Regions from separate parts of the Lacimicrobium alkaliphilum genome, predicted to be linked through region 1. Evidence: predicted binding sites of a transcription regulator. Region 1 holds the regulator's gene; each other region holds the start of a gene.

Region 1 (6,391 bases):
GCGCCGCCAGGGCTATGAGGTGCTGACCTTTGCCAACCGCAAACAGGCCATGCACAGCTTCGATCAGCGCCTGCCCGATCTGGCCATTATTGATATTGGCCTGGAAGATGAGATGGACGGTGGCTTTTTGCTATGTCAGTCGCTGCGTAAGTTGTCTTCGTCCTTGCCGATTATTTTTCTGACAGCCAGAGACAGTGACCTGGATACGGTTTCAGGCCTGCGCATGGGCGCCGATGATTACCTGACCAAGGATATCAGTATGCCCCATATGACGGCGCGCATCTCGGCATTGTTCCGGCGCATGGAGGCCCTGAGCGAACCGCAGGACAGTGAACAGCGGGTCAATTGTGGCAGTCTGGAACTGGATCTTAAACGTATGCAGGCCCACTGGAAGGGGCTGGCGGTAGACCTCACCGTCACGGAGTTCTGGATGGTGCATGCCCTGGCCCGGTTCGCCGGCCATGTAAAAAGCCGTCAACATCTGATGCAGGATGCCAAAGTGGTGGTGGATGACAGCACTATCACTTCTCATATCAAGCGTATCCGCAAAAAATTTATCCAGCTGGACACCGGTTTTGACTGTATTGATACGGTCTACGGCATGGGGTACCGCTGGACTACAGACGGAGATTAAGGGCTTTTGTCACGCAGAACCTTTGTGTTTGGCCTGCGCGCCAAGCTGTTACTGATGTCACTGTTTCTGTTTGCCATTCCCTGGCTCGGTTATGAGTATGTGTGGGAGATGGAAAAGTATCTGCGAGCCGGCCAGGAGCGCACTCTGCTCGGCACGGTGCGGGCAGTGGCCACGGCACTGCATGAACGGCCCCGGCTGTTCGATGCCCAGGCCAGTTACCTGAGTGTGGAAAAGGGCCGCGATCTCTACGCCTATCCTATTGTGGATCCTATTCGACTGGATGGCCGGCTGAATGACTGGCGTCAGCAACAACATGCTCTGACCTATGATGACAATTATCTGATTGAACAGAGCCCTGCTTATCAGCCCGGTAGTCTGTCCTTCAGCCACATGGTGGGCAAATACCGGGACTATCTTTATGCCTACTTTGAGGTACAGGATGCTGAGGTTATCTATCGGCCACAGAACAGTCTGCGAATTGACCGCAATGATCATCTGCAAATTGCCTTTACCACTCCGGCAGGGGATTTTCGCCGTTATCTTATTGCCACCACAGGCCCGGGCTGGCTGACACCCTATGAACTGGATACCGGTGAATCGGTCAGCGGGATACGGCCCTTAAGCCCGGAGCCCCGAATTCAGGGCAGTTGGGCACAGACCCGGCAAGGTTACACCATTGAGCTGCGCATTCCGCTGGAGTTGCTCGGCAGCAAGCTGAGTTTTGCTATTACTGATGTGGATAAGATTGGTGGTGAGCCGGTAGCCACCATTGGCACTTCAGATGTGGGGGATGCCGATACCCTGGGTACGGTGTTGGTGCCGTCACCGGAGATTGAACAGATTATTCGTGGTCTGGGGCATACAGATTCACGCATCTGGGTGGTGGATCGTTATCAGCGGGTGCTGGCCCGCTCAGGGGATATCCGCAATTCTGACGGGATCTGGAGCCGCAATGTCAGTGGCGAGGACGAACAGGGCTGGTTCGCGCGCTTTGAACACAAGTGGCTGCATCCTTTGTACTATAAGGTTCTGACCCGTCCACCAAAGGATTTTATCGATCAGTTCTACGATGTGGCGCAATTGGAAGGCAGCCATATCGAACAGGCTCTGACTGGTGAGGCTGGCTCTGACTGGCGGCTGACCCCGGATAACAAGGCGGTGGTACTGGCAGCGGCCTATCCGATTTTTATTGAAGATGAAGTGATGGGGGCGGTGATCGCCGAGGAAACCACCAATGGCATTCGCAGCCTGCGTAATCTGGCGCTGGAAAAGCTGTTTACCCTGATGCTGGCGATTATGCTGCTCGGCACCCTGGGACTGTTTTTACTCGCCTCAAGAATTTCCAGCCGCATTCGTCGTTTGCGTGACCAGAGTGAGCAGGCCATCGACGAGCAGGGCCGTTTGCGCGGCAGTATTGAGCCTTCTCATGCCAGCGATGAAATCGGCGATCTGTCGCGCAGCTTTGCCGATATGGTGCAGCGACTCGGTCAGTATCACCATTATCTGGAGAATATGTCTTCACGGCTGTCACATGAGCTGCGCACGCCGGTGGCGGTGGTGCGTTCATCCCTGGAGACACTGAGCATGGAGGATGAAGGGGCGGCGAAGTCAGTGTACATGCAAAGAGCTCAGGATGGCCTGAATCGCTTGTCGGCCATTCTGACCAACATGAGTGAGGCCACCCGGCTTGAGCAAAGCCTGCAAAGTGCCGAGCGCCAGCCATTTGACCTGGCCGAAGTGGTAACCGGTTGTATGCAGGGCTATCAACTGGCCTATGCCGGGTGCGACTTACAAGTGAGTATTGCCCATCAGCCTCTTGAAATTGAGGGGGCCCCGGAACTAATTGCTCAATTACTGGATAAACTGGTGGCCAATGCGGTGGAGTTTGCTACACCCGGCGCGCCGGTGCTGGTCAGCCTGGCCAGAGTGCAGCGCCAGGCCGTGCTGGAAATCACCAATCAGGGGCCATTGCTGCCAGAGGAAATGGCAGGTCGTCTGTTCGATTCTATGGTCTCGGTGCGAGCCGGTGGTAAAGGCGGCCAGCCTCATCTGGGCCTGGGGCTGTATATTGCACGGCTGATTGTGCAGTTTCATCAGGGCCAGATAACCCTGCATAATCAAAGTGATCGCAGTGGTGTTTGTGTGCGGGTAAGCCTGCCGATTTAGCCTGCTATCCGTGCAGCAGATGGGTTGGTAATACGCCGGAATGACCGTCTGTCATGTCCGAATGTTGTCATCAGGCATCCAGCGCCTTTTAAGAAAAACGCAATTCATCGCAGAGACACAGGGGTTTAATGGTGTCATGGCCTTTACTTCTCTGCGCGCCCTGCGTATCTGCGTGATCTCAGGCTTTTATCTTTTTTGATCTCGCAGAGGCGCTAAGGCGCAGAGGATTAAGTAATTGACTGATCGAAAAAGACACTGGGTTCTCAGCAACCTTTGAACTACCAATGCGCTAACTGTTAACACTGACCTATCAAAGATGCTGGACATGCCTGCCAACTGCATGCGGGAAAGCCCGGATAGGATCAAACTGCAGATTTTCATTGTCGGCAGCGGACCTCTGACATAAGGTTAACCACTTATGATTTTTAGGAGCTGTTATATGGATATCCTGTTTGATTACGTATTGAGAATTGAAACCTTCCTGCTGCTGTTTGTGCTGGTACTGCTTAAATCTTCGATTATCTTTGTCCCACAGAACCGCGCCTACCTGATAGAACGTTTTGGTAAGTTTCAGTCAACCCGCGAAGCGGGGCTGAATTTTATCCTGCCTTTTGTTGACCGTATCGCCGCGGACCGCTCTTTGAAAGAACAGGCGGTAGATGTGCCCGAGCAAAGTGCTATCACCAAGGATAATATTTCTCTGAGAGTGGATGGGGTGCTGTATTTCCGGGTATTAGACCCCTATAAGGCCACCTACGGTGTAGACAGCTATGTGTTTGCGGTTACCCAGCTGGCACAGACCACTATGCGCTCTGAGCTGGGTAAGATGGAGCTGGACAAGACCTTCGAAGAACGGGATCTGCTCAACACCAATATCGTTGCTGCGATCAATGATGCTGCCGGTCCCTGGGGCATCCAGGTGATGCGTTATGAAATCAAGGACATTGTGCCGCCGCAGTCGGTGATGGAAGCCATGGAAGCGCAGATGAAAGCGGAGCGGGTGAAGCGGGCGCAGATCCTCGAATCGGAAGGCGACCGTCAGGCGGCGATTAACCGTGCCGAAGGTGAAAAGGCCTCGGTGGTACTGGCCGCTGAAGCGGATAAAGAAGAACAGGTGTTGCGCGCCGAAGGTGAAGCCAAGGCCATTATCGCCGTAGCCGATGCGCAGGCCGAAGCACTGCGGGTGGTAGGTGAAACGGCCAATACCGAGCAGGGGCAAAAAGCTATTCAGCTGGATCTGGCGACAAAGGCCATTGAGGCGAAACAGGCGATTGCCAAAGAGTCTTCCGTGGTGTTGTTACCCGATGGTAATACCGACGCTGCTTCGGTGGTGGCACAGGCCATGACCATCATCAATCAGATGAACAGCAAGGGGGCATAATGAGTTTGTTTACCGAACATCTGGCCGAAACCCTGATTGTGATCGGCCTGATTTTGCTGGCGGTGGAGATCCTGGTGCTGGGTTTTTCTACCTTTGTGTTGTTCTTCCTCGGGCTGGCGGCACTGGTCACCGGTGGCCTGATGTACATTTCGCTGGTACCGGCGACCTTGTTTGGCGCCATGGGCAGTATGGCGGTACTGACAGCGCTGCTGGCAGTGGTGTTATGGAAGCCTCTGAAACGGATTCAGGCCGATACAGCACCTAAAGAGGTGACCAGTGATCTGATTGGCCATCGTTTTTATCTGCCCGAAGCACTTATGCCCGGTCAGAGTATTACCTACCGCTATTCCGGTATTAACTGGAACGTGCGCAGCAAAGAGCCCGTCGCCGCCAAACAGGAAGTGGAAGTGACCAGAGTCAGTGTCGGTGAATTAGAAGTCAGGCTGGTACAGGGCGGGTGAGTTCGTAGGTCGGACTTCAGTCCGACTTTACGGGAATGACGGCAGAGTGTTGGTCATGCCCGAATATTGTAATCGGGCATCCAGCGACCTTTGCGAAATGTACAATTAACCACGGGGCCACAGAGGTTTGTTGGTGTAATGGCCTTTACTTCTCTGCGCGCCCTGCGTCTTTCGCGTGATCTCAGGCTTTTATCTTTTTTGATCTCGCAGAGGCGCTAAGGCGCTAAGGCGCAGAGGGTTGCAGGGTTGTGAAAATACACTGGGTTTAAAGAAAATATTGTGCGTTTGTCGGACTAAAGTCCGACCTACGATAATGATGCTGAGGGCTAATTTACTCGTCTTTTTCCTGCGCCTGTTGTTCCTGGGCTTCGGCGGCGTCCACATCTATGCCCATGTCTGCCATCAGTTTACGGGCCTCGGCCGGGATCTTATTGGGGTTGTCTTTGCGCAGATCGTCGTCATTGGGTAGCGGCTGGCCGGTAAAGGCATGCACAAAGGCTTCACAGAGCAGTTCTGAGTTGGTGGCGTGACGCAGGTTATTGATTTGCCTTCTGGTGCGTTCATCGGTCAACACCTTGAGTACCCGGGTTGGAATGGAAACGGTAATTTTCTTTACTAACTGACTCTTCTTACCATGTTCAGCGTAAGGGTCGATATACTCACCATTCCATTTAGCCATGCTTTTAGCCTTTTTATTTTAAATTAGAGTTTAAAATTCTAACCCGTGTAGAAATGGATATCCAAACATCTTGATGTCTGAATCAAATACAAGTAGATTTAGCCATCTAAACGGCCAAATTTAAAGTATCCCAATCAGGAGTCACCATGGTTTCCTATGCTCAGGGCATTGATGCGTTGAATAATTCTTTGTCTGAATTGCGTAATATCGACGTTTCTTTTGAGTTTTTCCCTCCCAAGACGGAGCAGATGGAGAGAACCCTGTGGAACTCTGTAGAGCGTCTGGCGCCGCTGAAGCCGGCTTATATGTCGGTGACCTACGGTGCTAACAGTGGCGAGCGTGACAGAACCCATGAGGTGGTGAAGCGTATTCAGGCGGAAACCGGAGTGGCCGCCGCCCCCCATTTAACCTGCGTGGACGCCAGCCGCGAGGAGTTGATCCAGATCGCCAAAGACTACTGGGCAGCGGATATCAAAAAGATTGTGGCCCTGCGTGGTGATCTGCCACCTGGTGTGGCACAAACCGAGCTTTATGCGGCCGATCTGGTGGCGCTGCTAAAAGATGTGGCAGACTTTGACATTGCCGTGGCCGCTTATCCGGAGATCCATCCTGAAGCGCCCAACGGCCAGTTCGATCTGCTTAATCTTAAGCGTAAAGCCGAGGCCGGCGCGACGTCGGCTATCACCCAGTTTTTCTTTGATGCTGAGGTGTTTCTGCGTTTCCGTGACCGTGCCGCTGCAGCCGGCATCGACATGGAAATCATTCCCGGTATTTTGCCGGTGACCAACTACAAGACCCTGGTGAAGTTTGCCGGTATGACCAATGTGCATGTGCCACAGTGGTTGCACAAGATGTATGAAGGCCTGGATGAAGCCGACCAGACCACCCGTAACCTGCTTGGTGCCAGTATTGCTATGGACATGACCCGGATCCTGGCCAAAGAAGGCGTACGTAATTTTCATTTCTATACCCTGAACCGGTGCGAACTGAGCTATGCCATCTGTCATATGTTGGGTTTAAGAGCTAATTCCGGGTAAACTGATTCCAAACCAGAGTAAATCGCTGTCAGT
Region 2 (6,391 bases), 1.8 Mb from region 1:
CCTGTAGCGCAAAAAACCAGGCCAGATAGTCTGCCGCCCAGTTGATCTGCCCGTAGTGCTGAAATGCATAACCCCAGGCCAGCCACCACCAACTAATCGCGCCATACCATGGCCCCAGCCAGGTAAACTTGTTGTATTTCAGGCTCAAAAACAGCAATCCACCTCCGAGCAAGGCAAGCCAATGCCACGGCCAGAGATTGCTGTTATAGGCCCGTTGCAGATGCTTAAATACCTCTGCGGAGAACAGCACCAGATCGTGCAGCGAATAATCCTGCATCAGAGTTGTGACACATAGGCCAGCAATTGTTGGCGCTGTTGCTGATCAGGTAGCGGCCCTTTACAGGCCTGCATATTTTCCTGCATATGCTCGACCTTGCTGGTGGCCGGAATGGCGCAGGTGATCGCCGGATGGCCGATAATAAACTTCAGCAGCAAGGCCGGCCAGGTATCACAGCCCAGCTCCGCTGCCCAGCCAGGCAGAGCATAGCGCTGAAGCCTGTCCACCAGTGGGCCACCCTGAAATGGCCTGTTGGCGATAACGGCAATCCCCTTTTCTCTGGCCAGCGGCAACAGGCGCTGCTCAGCTTGTCGATCTATCAGGTTATAGGTCAGTTGCACTGTATCAACCGGTGCATTGAGCATGACTTTTTCAAGTTCACTGTGGCGGCGACCATGGGATGTCGTGATACCGATGTAATCAATACGGGAAGCCTGCTTAAGTTCCTGCAGCGTTTCCAGATGCCCCTGCCAGTTGACCAGATTATGGATCTGCAACAGATTAATTTTTTGCTGTTGCCAGTAGTCCAGCGAATGACTGAATTGTTCTTTACCCTGCTCAACGCTGCTGGTCCAGGTTTTTGTTGCCGAAAATACCTTGTCATTATGGCCGGTGTGCTCCAGGGCATAGCCCACCACTTCTTCGGCAGAGCCATACATAGGGGAGGAGTCAATCACCCGACCGCCAAGGCGAAAAAACCTGTCCAGCACCTGCGCCCGTTGTTTGCGTAAGGTACGCAGCTTTCCCACATTAAAGGTGATCCAGGTACCCATACCGATGGCGGGAATCTGTACACCCTCCGTACCCAGAGGGCGCATGATAAGTTTGTCTGATTGGGCAAATACATGACGGGACAGGGCGCTGCATAGCCCTGTTGCCAGCATGCCCTGCAAAAATTGCCGCCGCGCTACCATTTACCCTCCCGGTTTAACGTAACTGGAATGTAACGTTAACCAAGCATGTAAACAAAAGGCCGGTTCAGCAAATCCCGGACGACAGGTAAACGGATAATCAGGTCAGGCGGCTGATAGACAGGATGCTTATAACGCCATTGCCCTTTAAATTAGCAACAGATCAAACGGCCGGTCTGGTACTAACTGATAATTTTGTGTTTCCGGAGATAATCTGCAACAGCTTGCTGAGAGCCAAAAGCACCCATAAGCATCTTTCCGGCGTGCTCCCTTGCCGCCTCATCATTCTCCTGAATCAGAAGTTCATACCAGGTTTTCACCAGAGCCAGAGGGGGTTCTTTTTCTTTCAAAATCTTAAACACCTTAAACTTACTTCGTTACTACTGTTTCGCAGACGTTCTGCCATCTGACCTCCTGGTTTATATTCCATCCAGGCATGCAAATAAAACCACGCTACGGCAAACTCAGGGAGACAGGTAAACGGATAATAAGATCAGATGGCTGAACAATAGTATACCGCCAACAGCCCCCGGCATCATCAGAAATCGTCACCCTGATGAAAATTCGGCAGACTGTTTTATCGCGGTCTTGGTATTGTCATTACCCTATTCAGATTACTCAGCTTTGGGGCGTGGCAGTGATATCGAAGTGCACGTCAATATCCATACTTTCTGGCTTATCCTCTGAAGGAGCTCCGGTGTAGTTCAGGGTGCCCTGGTAGCGGCCGGTAAAGCGCATGTGGTCACCCTTTGCTTGTTTAATTTCAAGCTCCCAGTGCGCGGGTTTATCCTGATTGCTGTAATTCTGCATAAACTTTTTGGTGGGGAAGTAGGCGACTTCCGGATTTCCAATCATCTGGCCATTCATCATTGTGAAATTTACACTCAGCGTACCCTTTACCGCATAGCGTTGTTCGCTATGCCCTTGCAGGGTCACCGTTAACATACCGGGTGACAGCTCGGTATAGCTGGCAGTGGACATGTCATCCCGCTGGAGAATATGCCAGCTTTGTTGTTTCCCGTTCAGGGAGCCTTGGAGGGTATTGGCATTGGCGCTCAACGCTATCAGACTCAAGGTCAGCGTGGTGCCCAGGAGCAGCTTAAAGAAGTGATTTATTGACATCATATTTCCCTGTTATTGGTATTGTTCCGGTTGGCTTTCTTTTAAAGTTTGCCGCTATTAATTGTGCACTATCTGGTTGGTTTTTAACCAGAAGTAAAAATCTAACCGCTTTTTTGATGCAAAAGCAAACCGGGCCTTGTGATGGTAATCCCGGTCAGCGTTCCTGTCTTGATGGGAGGAGCTTCAAACTTCATTTAGACGTCTAGACGTAAAGATGTTGACATTTCTCTGTTAGTTGGCAAGATCAGCTCATGGCGATCAACGCCACAGTCAGATCTGTTCCCAGGAGAGAGCCCATGCCCATTTGTATACCCGGTGAATTGCCGGCGCAGGATGTGTTAAGCGAAGAGAATATTTTCGTGATGGAGACCAACCGCGCCGCCAATCAGGATATTCGCCCTTTGCAGGTCGGTATACTCAATCTGATGCCCAACAAGATAGAAACCGAAGTGCAGTTGTTACGCTTGTTGTCTAATACGCCGCTGCAGATCAGTGTGGATCTGATTCGCATCGATACTGAGGCCCCGAAAAATACACCCAAGGCCCATATGGATGCCTTCTATCATCAGTTCGAGGATGTGGTAAATAAAAAGTACGATGGCCTGATTGTCACCGGCGCGCCGCTGGCGATGCTCGATTACGAGCAGGTGAAGTACTGGGACAAAATGCAGGTAGTGATGGACTGGGCTCGTCGCCATGTTCAGTCTACGTTGTTTTTGTGCTGGGCGGCCCATGCTGCGGTATATCATTATTTCGGGCTGAACCGGTTTCTGCGCGAAACAAAACTTGCAGGCGTATACAGTCATCAGGTGAACCAGGAACATGATGAACTGCTAAGGGGATTTGACCCGGTGTTTAACGCGCCCCATTCACGCTTCGGAGAAGTGGCACTGAGTGATTACCAGAGTCGCCCTGAACTTGAGGTGCTGGCCAGCTCTGAGCAGGCCGGCGCCTATATTGTTGCCAGTAAAGACAAGCGCCTGGTGTTTGTTACCGGCCATCCAGAATATGACCCTGACACGCTGGCGCAGGAGTATTACCGGGATTTAAAGGCCGGGCTCAAACCGGCACTGCCGGAGAATTACTTCCTTAACGATGATCCGGCTCAGCCGCCACTGATGAGCTGGCGCTCCCATGGTAGCCTGTTGTTTACCAACTGGCTGAATTATTATGTGTACCAGATTACGCCTTACAACCTGTCAGATATCGCCTGACAGACACCGAACAGGAAGGTTTTTTTGACTGATTCAAACAATTTCACCGATGCCCTGAAACAGAAGATTCTGATTCTTGATGGCGCCATGGGCACTATGATCCAGTTGCACAAGCTGGAAGAGGACGATTATCGTGGCGAACGCTTTGCTGACTGGCACAGCGATATCAAAGGCAATAACGATTTGCTGGTGCTGACTCAGCCCGATCTTATTCGCGATATTCATGGCCAGTATCTGGCCGCCGGTGCCGATATCATCGAAACCAATACCTTTAATGCCACCTCCATCGCCATGGCTGACTATGACATGCAATCTCTGGTGCATGAGATCAATGTGGCGGCGGCCAGGCTGGCCCGTGAAGCAGCCGACCAATACAGCAGCGCCGACAAACCACGCTTTGTAGCCGGGGTGCTGGGACCCACCAACCGCACGGCGTCCATCTCGCCGGATGTTAACGATCCGGGCAAGCGTAATGTCAGCTTTGATGAACTGGTTGAAGCCTATGAAGAAGCCTGTGACGGGCTGATGGAAGGCGGCGCCGATCTGATTCTGGTTGAAACCGTGTTTGATACCCTTAATGCCAAGGCGGCGTTATTTGCCATTGAGAACACCTTTGATAAACGCAATCAGCGCCTGCCGGTGATGATTTCCGGCACTATTACCGATGCCTCAGGCCGTACCTTGTCGGGGCAGACTGCCGAAGCCTTTTATTACTCTTTGCGCCACGTTAAGCCGGTGTCTTTTGGCCTCAACTGCGCCCTGGGGCCCGATTTACTGCGTCAGTATGTGCAGGAAATCAGCGATATCGCCGAATGTGCGGTATCCGCTCATCCTAATGCCGGCCTGCCAAACGAATTTGGCGAATATGATATGGAAGGGGATGAAATGGCCGTACATATTCGTGAGTGGGCGGAATCGGGCCTGCTAAATATTGTTGGCGGATGTTGCGGTACCAGCCCTGAGCATATCCAGGCGATCGCCAGGGCGGTTGAGGGCCTGCCACCACGCAAACCGGCACAGCCGCAGGTGCGTTTACGTCTGTCTGGTCTTGAGCCATTCGTACATTGATAAAGAGGTAGTTATGAACAATCAATCAAGCGCTAACTTTATCAATATCGGCGAGCGGACCAATGTGACCGGCTCGGCTAAATTCAAACGGCTGATCATGGATGAGGACTATGAAACCGCGCTGGAAGTGGCCCGCCAGCAGGTGGAGAACGGCGCTCAGATCATCGATATCAATATGGATGAGGCGATGCTGGACTCAGAAGCGGCGATGGTGCGCTTTTTGAATCTGATTGCCTCGGAGCCGGATATCTCCAGGGTACCGGTGATGATCGACTCCTCCAAGTGGACAGTGATCGAAGCGGGCCTGAAATGTGTTCAGGGTAAGGCCATTGTTAACTCCATCAGCCTCAAAGAAGGCGAAGCGCAGTTTCTGCATCAGGCCAGCCTGCTGAAGCGCTACGGCGCCGCCACTGTGGTGATGGCCTTTGATGAAAAGGGCCAGGCAGATACCGAAGATCGCAAATTTGAGATCTGTGAGCGCAGCTATCGCCTGCTGACGGAGAAAATTGGCTTCCCGCCTGAAGATATTATCTTCGATCCGAATATTTTTGCGGTGGCCACCGGCATTGAAGAACACAACAATTATGCGGTGGATTTTATCAATGCCACCCGCAGAATTAAGCAGCATTTGCCCCATGCCCACGTATCCGGCGGCCTGTCGAATATCTCCTTTTCCTTTCGTGGGAATAATCCGGTCCGAGAGGCCATGCATTCGGTATTTTTGTACCACGCTATCGCTGCCGGTATGGACATGGCCATCGTTAATGCCGGGCAATTGGCGGTGTATGACGATATCCCTGCAGAGCTGCGCGAGGCGGTCGAGGATGTGATCCTTAACCGCACCCCCGAGGGTACCGACAGGTTGCTGGAGCTGGCACCTAAGTATCAGGGCGACGGCAAGGAAGTGGTGAAGGAGAATCAGGAATGGCGTCAATGGCCGGTTAAAAAACGCCTCGAACATGCGCTGGTTAAAGGCATTATGGATTTTATTGTCGAGGATACCGAAGCCGCCCGTCAGGAAGCGGATCTGCCCCTGCATGTGATCGAAGGGCCGCTGATGGACGGCATGAATGTGGTGGGCGACTTATTTGGTGAGGGCAAGATGTTCCTGCCCCAGGTGGTGAAATCGGCGCGGGTAATGAAAAAAGCCGTGGCCTATCTGCAGCCCTATATTGAAAGGGAAAAATCCGAAGGTAGCAGCAACGGCAAGATCCTGCTGGCCACCGTCAAAGGCGATGTGCACGATATCGGCAAGAATATTGTTGGTGTGGTGCTCCAATGTAATAACTTTGAAGTGATCGACATGGGGGTAATGGTGCCCTGTGAAAAGATCCTCAAAACCGCTATCGATGAAGGGGCACAGATGATTGGCCTGTCGGGCCTTATCACCCCCTCACTGGATGAAATGGTGCATGTGGCCAAAGAAATGGAGCGTAAGGGTTTTGAATTGCCACTATTGATTGGCGGCGCTACTACTTCCAAGGCGCATACGGCGGTAAAAATCGAGCAGAATTACCACGGCCCGGTAGTGTATGTACCCAACGCATCAAGGGCGGTAGGGGTATGCCAGAAACTGATTTCCAAAACCGATCGCGAAGGCTATGTGGCCCAATTGTCGGCAGAATATGACAAAGTACGGGAACAACATGCCCGTAAAAGGCCGCGCACAAAGCCTGTAACGTTAGAAGCTGCCAGAGCCAATGCGCTGGTGCCGGATTTCAGCAACTATCAGCCCAAAACGCCTAATCAGCTTGGGGTGCAGCAATTCGAGGCGGATATCACTACCTTGCGTGAGTATA
Region 3 (6,391 bases), 1.4 Mb from region 1:
TGACGAAGAAGGCATTGGCATTCCGTTCCCGCAAATGGATGTGCATGTGCATAAAAATGAGCAGGAAGTGGAAGAAAAAGCGTCAGAATAACCTCAATGAGTACTGAAGAAGGGCGCAATAGTGCCCTTTTTTGTTTTTTGAAATTATATGGCGCTCTAGGGGCGGCAATCCGGCTTACTGGTGCTGCGCTGATAGGCGTTGTTGGCGCTGGCCATATTTTGTTGTAGCAGTTTTATACGGCTGTCCGGGGCCGGGTGAGTAGAGAGAAATTCCGGCTGGCGCTGGCCGCCGCTGGCTTTAGCCATATTTTGCCACAGGTTAACGGATTGCTGTGGATCAAAACCGGCTTTTGCCATCAGATCCAGGCCGATAATGTCGGCTTCAGACTCATGGGTGCGGCTAAAGGGCAACTGCACGCCCACCTGAACACCCAGGCCAATGGCACCCATAATCATCGGAGTCTGTGCCACCTGCTGATTTTGTAGGATTTGATTGGTGGCTTCCATTCCCAGGTTAATCAGCGTGCCGCTCGACATCCGCTCGTTGCCATGCTCGGCAATCACGTGAGCCACTTCATGGCCAACGACCGCGGCTAACTGATGTTGATTCTCGGCCACCTTCAACAGCCCTGTATACACACCAATTTTACCGCCCGGCAGCGCGAACGCATTGATTTGATCTTCATCGAAGACCACCACTTCCCAGTCGCCTGAAAACACGCTCTGTGGTACCTGACGGGCAATATGCTCGGCAACACAGCGCACATACTTGTTTTCTACCGCTTTGGAAGAAACTTTCTGTTCGCTTTTCATGCTGTCAAAGGCCTGGGTGCCCATATCCGCCAGTTGCGCCGAAGAATAGAGCTTAATGGTTTTGCGGCCGGTAGGAGAGGTGGTACAGGCACTTAAAAATACTGTACACAGAAGTAAAATGCTGATTATACGGAACCACATGGCAAATCCTTGCTTAGAAACAATAAGGCTATTCTGCGCGCCACAGGCTGGTTTGCCAAGCTGCTTAGGGGAATATTTACCGCAAAGACGCAGAGGGCACAGAGAAGATAAATGCCATGTGGGGTCCAATTCATTGGACTGCCTCAGGATATTTGTCGAATAAATTTTATCTCGCAGAGGCGCAGAGAAGAGCGAGAGCTGATAGTAGGTCATTCCCGCGAAGGCGGGAATCCAGTGCCTTTGATGATGGTAAATTTACCGCAAACACAAAAGGCACAGACAGGTAACGGGGATTAAACCACGTTTACTCCTCTGTGTTCTCTGTGCCTCTGTGGTGAATGCTTTTAAATACCAGCAGCACTGCGCAGGGCGTCGGCTTTGTCGGTCGCTTCCCAGGGGAAAGCATCGCGGCCAAAGTGACCATATGCGGCGGTGGCCTGATAGATGGGGCGCTCCAGATCGAGCATTTTCAGCAGGCCATAGGGGCGCAGGTCGAAAAACTCTCTGATTAGCTCAATCAGACGGGCCTCATCCACCTTGCCGGTGCCGAAGGTATCCACATTAATTGAGGTAGGTTCGGCCACACCAATGGCGTAGGACACCTGTATCTCGCATTTATCCGCCAGACCCGCCGCAACGATATTCTTGGCCACATAACGCCCGGCATAGGTGGCTGAGCGATCAACCTTTGAAGGATCTTTACCGGAAAAGGCTCCGCCACCATGGCGGGCCATGCCGCCATAGGTATCGACGATGATCTTACGTCCGGTGAGACCGCAATCCCCCATTGGGCCGCCAATCACAAAGCGGCCAGTGGGGTTAATAAAATATTTGGTGTTGGCATTCAGCCACTGCGAGGGTAATACCGGTTTGATGATTTCTTCCATCACCGCCTCGGTCAGATCGGCTGTGCTGATGCTTTCACTGTGCTGGGTAGAGAGCACCACTGCATCAATACTGACCGGCTGACCATTTTCATAGGCAAAGGTCACCTGACTCTTGGCATCGGGACGCAGCCAGTTGAGTGTGCCGTTTTTACGCACTTCGGCCTGGCGTTTTACCAGCCGGTGAGCATAGGTAATAGGCGCGGGCATCAGCACATCGGTTTCATTGGTAGCGTAACCAAACATCAGGCCCTGATCACCTGCGCCCTGATCTTCCGGGCGGGTTCTGTCTACTCCCTGGTTGATATCCGGGCTCTGTTTGCCGATGGCATTAAGCACGGCGCAGGAGTCGGCATCGAAACCCATATCCGAGTGGGTGTAGCCAATATCACGCACGGTATCCCGTACCAGTTGCTCAATATCCACCCAGGCGGTGGTATTAATCTCGCCGCCTACCAGCACCATGCCGGTTTTAACAAAAGTCTCACAGGCGACTCTGGCTTTAGGATCCTGCTTTAAAATGGCGTCCAGTACGGCATCGGAGATCTGGTCTGCCACCTTATCGGGGTGCCCCTCGGATACAGACTCGGAGGTAAACAGATGTTTTGCCATAAATTGTCCTCGTAATTCGGTATGTCAGATCGTTATCGACCATAATCCTAAATTCGGCAGTTGACACACGGACGATAGCACATCTCCTTGATTCGTCTGGCTATATGAAAAAATGCCTCATCACCAATAAGGTGACCACGGATTTTTTTATTACGCCATCCAAATCAGATAGATGCACTCTCGTCTCGCGCGCAACTACTGAATCCAGGATACTGGAGATTATTCTACCCACGTAAATCAAAAATACCAGCCTTTACATCTAGACGTCTAAATGTCTGTTTGTTAACTTTGCTTGCCAGTTTGTCATATCCGGGTCAGTTGATGTAGTGGTGGAGTGGATAAGTTATTCTGTTTTTATCATTACCAAAATGCGCAACGGCGTTGCAGTTACTAAGGCGCTGGGCGAGAATAGATGCCCTTTTCAGGGTCGCCATACCCTAAGCCCTAAACAGCCAGCAGGAGTTATATATGTCCCAGAGCACTGAAGTCAGTCGTCGACAGTTAGCCAATGCCATCCGTGCCCTCTCTATGGATGCAGTCCAGAAAGCCAAATCCGGTCACCCCGGTGCGCCCATGGGGATGGCGGATATTGCCCAGGTATTGTGGTGTGATTTTCTCAATCACAATCCTGCCAATCCGGACTGGGCTAACAGGGATCGTTTTGTGCTGTCCAATGGTCATGGTTCGATGCTGGTTTATTCGCTGTTGCACCTAAGTGGTTACGACCTGCCCATGGAAGAGATCAAAAACTTCCGTCAACTGCATTCCAGAACACCTGGTCACCCGGAATATGGCTATGCGCCCGGTGTGGAAACCACCACCGGACCACTGGGTCAGGGGATCAGCAATGCAGTGGGTATGGCGATTGCGGAAAAGACGCTGGCTGCGCAGTTTAATCGTCAGGACCATGAGATTATTGACCACTATACCTATTGCTTCCTGGGAGACGGCTGTCTGATGGAAGGGGTGTCTCACGAAAGTTGTTCTCTTGCAGGCACGCTGGGGCTGGGCAAACTGATTGCCTTTTGGGATGACAACGGCATTTCTATCGACGGTGAAGTAGAAGGCTGGTTTACCGATGATACACCTGCACGCTTCCGTGCTTATGGCTGGCAGGTGATTGAGGCTGTGGACGGCCATGATTCTGAGCAGATCAAGGCCGCTATCGAGGAAGCAAGGGCACAAACCAGCAAGCCCACGCTGATCTGTACCAAGACCATTATCGGTTTTGGCTCACCGAATAAATCCGGCAGCCATGATTGCCATGGTGCACCCCTGGGTGATGATGAAATTGCCGCCGCCCGTGAATACCTGAACTGGCCCTATGCACCTTTCGAGGTACCAGCAGAAATTTATTCCGGCTGGGATGCCAAAGCAGCGGGCGCTGAGCGCGAGCAGAACTGGAACGAACAACTGGCCGCCTATGTCAGCGCTTATCCTGAACTGGCGGCAGAACTCCAAAGACGCCTCAAAGGTGAACTGCCAGCTGATTTTGCACAAAAAGCAGAAGCCTTTATTCAGGCCTGCCAGGACAAGAGCGAAGATATTGCCAGCCGCAAGGCTTCACAAAACAGCATCGAAGCCTTTGCCTCTATTTTGCCGGAGGTTATTGGTGGCTCGGCGGATCTGGCCGGCTCTAACCTGACCTTGTGGTCCGGTGCCAAAGGCCTCAGCGCCGAAGATGCCAGCGGTAATTATATTTACTACGGTGTGCGCGAATTCGGCATGAGCGCGATTATGAACGGTATTGGCCTGCATGGTGGTTTCCGTGCTTACGGCGCTACCTTTCTGATGTTTATGGAATATGCCCGCAATGCCGTGCGCATGTCGGCACTGATGGGGATCCCGAATATTTTTGTTTATACCCATGATTCTATCGGTCAGGGGGAAGATGGCCCGACCCATCAGCCGATTGAGCAACTGGCGAATCTGCGTCTGACCCCCAATATGCACACCTGGCGCCCCTGTGATGGCGCAGAAACTGCCACGGCCTGGAAAGCGGCGCTGGAGCGCACCGACGGCCCCAGTGCGCTGGTATTCAGCCGTCAGGGCCTTAAAGCCCAGGCCCGTAATGCACAGCAGCTTGCTGATATTGCCCGTGGTGGCTATGTGCTTGTGGATTGTGACGGCAGCGCAGATGTAATCCTGATTGCCACTGGCTCTGAGGTGGCGATTACGGTGCAGGCCGCAGCACAATTGCGCGAGCAGGGTAAAAAAGTGCGGGTCGTTTCCATGCCCAGCACCAGCGTGTTCGATCAGCAGGATGATGAATATAAAGAGTCGGTATTGCCTTCAAACATAACCCGCCGTGTGGCTGTGGAAGCCGCTCATGTGGATTTCTGGCACAAATATACCGGTTTTAACGGCGCAGTGGTGGGCATGACAACCTTTGGTGAATCAGCGCCGGGTGGTGCGTTGATGGAGCACTTTGGCTTTACAGCTGACAAGGTGGCACAGGCTGCGCTGAACTTGCTCAACTGATAGCCCGCTGGATACAATCCGCTTAGTTGAACTGCCGGCTTGTGCCGGCAGCTTTGTTTGGACGCTTGCTGGCGTTGTTTCTAAACTACATGGTGCTTTTGGATGTTACGTATTGCCATTAATGGTTTTGGCCGGATTGGCCGCAATGTGTTGCGGGCCCTTTATGAAAGTGGGCGTAACAGCCAGATCCAGGTGGTCGCGATCAATGAGCTGGCCAAACCCGAAGGGGTGGCGCATCTGCTTAAGTATGATACTTCTCACGGGCGTTTCGCCTTCGATGTGCGTCTCGATGGCACCATTTTGAATGTGGCTGGCGACCCGATCCGTCTATTGCAGCATGCAGATATTGCAGCATTGCCCTGGTCGGAACTGGATGTGGATATTGTACTTGAATGCACCGGTGTGTTTGGTGACCGCGCCGACGGTGAGCAGCATCTTGCCCAGGGGGCGAAGAAGGTGCTGTTTTCACAGCCCTGTGGCCCGGATATGGACGCGACGGTGATCTATGGCATTAACGACGACATGCTTAAGGCCACAGATCGTATTGTCTCCAATGGTTCCTGCACGACCAACTGTATTGTGCCGGTGATTCAGGCACTGGATCTGGCTTTTGGTGTGGACAGCGGCACTATTACCACTATTCACGCCTCCATGCATGACCAGCAGGTGATTGATGCCTATCATGATGACCTGCGCCGTACCCGCGCTGCCAGCCAGTCTATTATTCCGGTGGATACCAAGCTGGCCCGTGGTATCGAACGTATTCTGCCGAAATTTGCCGGTCGCTTTGAAGCCATTGCCGTGCGTGTCCCGACTATTAATGTTACCGCCATGGATCTCAGTGTAACCTTAAATCAGAAGGTTAATATCGCGCAGGTCAATCAGGCCCTGATGCAGGCCAGAGAAGGCCGCCTGGCAGGGATTCTCGGTTATACCGAAGAGCCACTGGTGTCCTGTGACTTTAACCATGATCCCCATTCCGCCATCGTTGATGGTACCCAGACCCGGGTCAGTCACAATTGCCTGGTAAAAACTCTGGTCTGGTGTGATAACGAATGGGGCTTTGCCAATCGTATGCTGGATACAGCCATGGCCATGGGGGCGCGTTAGAAAAAGTCTTCAGTGGGTAGCCCGGATGCAGCAAAGCGGAATCCGGGGAATCTCCGCTTATGAAAATCCCGCAATCCGCTGCGCTTCTTGACGGGCTACGTTCTGATTACTGATAACTTACAACTTAAAGGGTGTGATATGAATATTTTGAAAATGTCGGAGCTGGATCTTGCCGGTAAACGGGTATTGATCCGCCAGGATCTCAACGTGCCGGTCAAAGAGGGTAAAGTGACCTCTGATGCCCGCATTAAAGCCTCTCTGCCCACTATCAAAGCAGCCCTTAAAGCCGGAGCCAGAGTGATGGTGATGTCCCATTTAGGGCGCCCCACAGAAGGCCAGTTTGAAGCTCA

The links. Region 1 encodes MetJ, which represses methionine synthesis genes. Its sites were predicted from a motif close to TAGACGTCTAGACGTCTA; they were not measured.
Region 2: a site for MetJ is predicted at 2,506-2,523, ahead of metA (homoserine O-acetyltransferase MetA). Genes of this name have one in related genera too.
Region 3: a site for MetJ is predicted at 2,703-2,720, ahead of metK (methionine adenosyltransferase). Genes of this name have one in related genera too.

The regions. Positions count from the first base shown of each region.
Region 1 covers NZ_CP013650.1:459,719-466,109, forward strand. Annotated here, with positions in the region: gene pdsR (proteobacterial dedicated sortase system response regulator) at 1-634, shown strand, start outside; gene pdsS (proteobacterial dedicated sortase system histidine kinase) at 641-2,800, shown strand; gene AT746_RS02160 (SPFH domain-containing protein) at 3,240-4,181, shown strand; gene AT746_RS02165 (NfeD family protein) at 4,181-4,642, shown strand; gene metJ (met regulon transcriptional regulator MetJ) at 4,974-5,321, opposite strand; gene metF (methylenetetrahydrofolate reductase) at 5,468-6,358, shown strand.
Region 2 covers NZ_CP013650.1:3,011,763-3,018,153, reverse strand. Annotated here, with positions in the region: gene AT746_RS13680 (hypothetical protein) at 1-277, opposite strand, end outside; gene AT746_RS13675 (aldo/keto reductase) at 277-1,191, opposite strand; gene AT746_RS19850 (hypothetical protein) at 1,371-1,538, opposite strand; gene AT746_RS13665 (hypothetical protein) at 1,807-2,313, opposite strand; gene metA (homoserine O-acetyltransferase MetA) at 2,607-3,524, shown strand; gene AT746_RS19670 (homocysteine S-methyltransferase family protein) at 3,549-4,592, shown strand; gene metH (methionine synthase) at 4,606-6,391, shown strand, end outside.
Region 3 covers NZ_CP013650.1:3,481,491-3,487,881, reverse strand. Annotated here, with positions in the region: gene AT746_RS15770 (mechanosensitive ion channel family protein) at 1-91, shown strand, start outside; gene AT746_RS15765 (M48 family metallopeptidase) at 157-954, opposite strand; gene metK (methionine adenosyltransferase) at 1,299-2,450, opposite strand; gene tkt (transketolase) at 2,919-4,931, shown strand; gene epd (erythrose-4-phosphate dehydrogenase) at 5,034-6,041, shown strand; gene AT746_RS15745 (phosphoglycerate kinase) at 6,180-6,391, shown strand, end outside.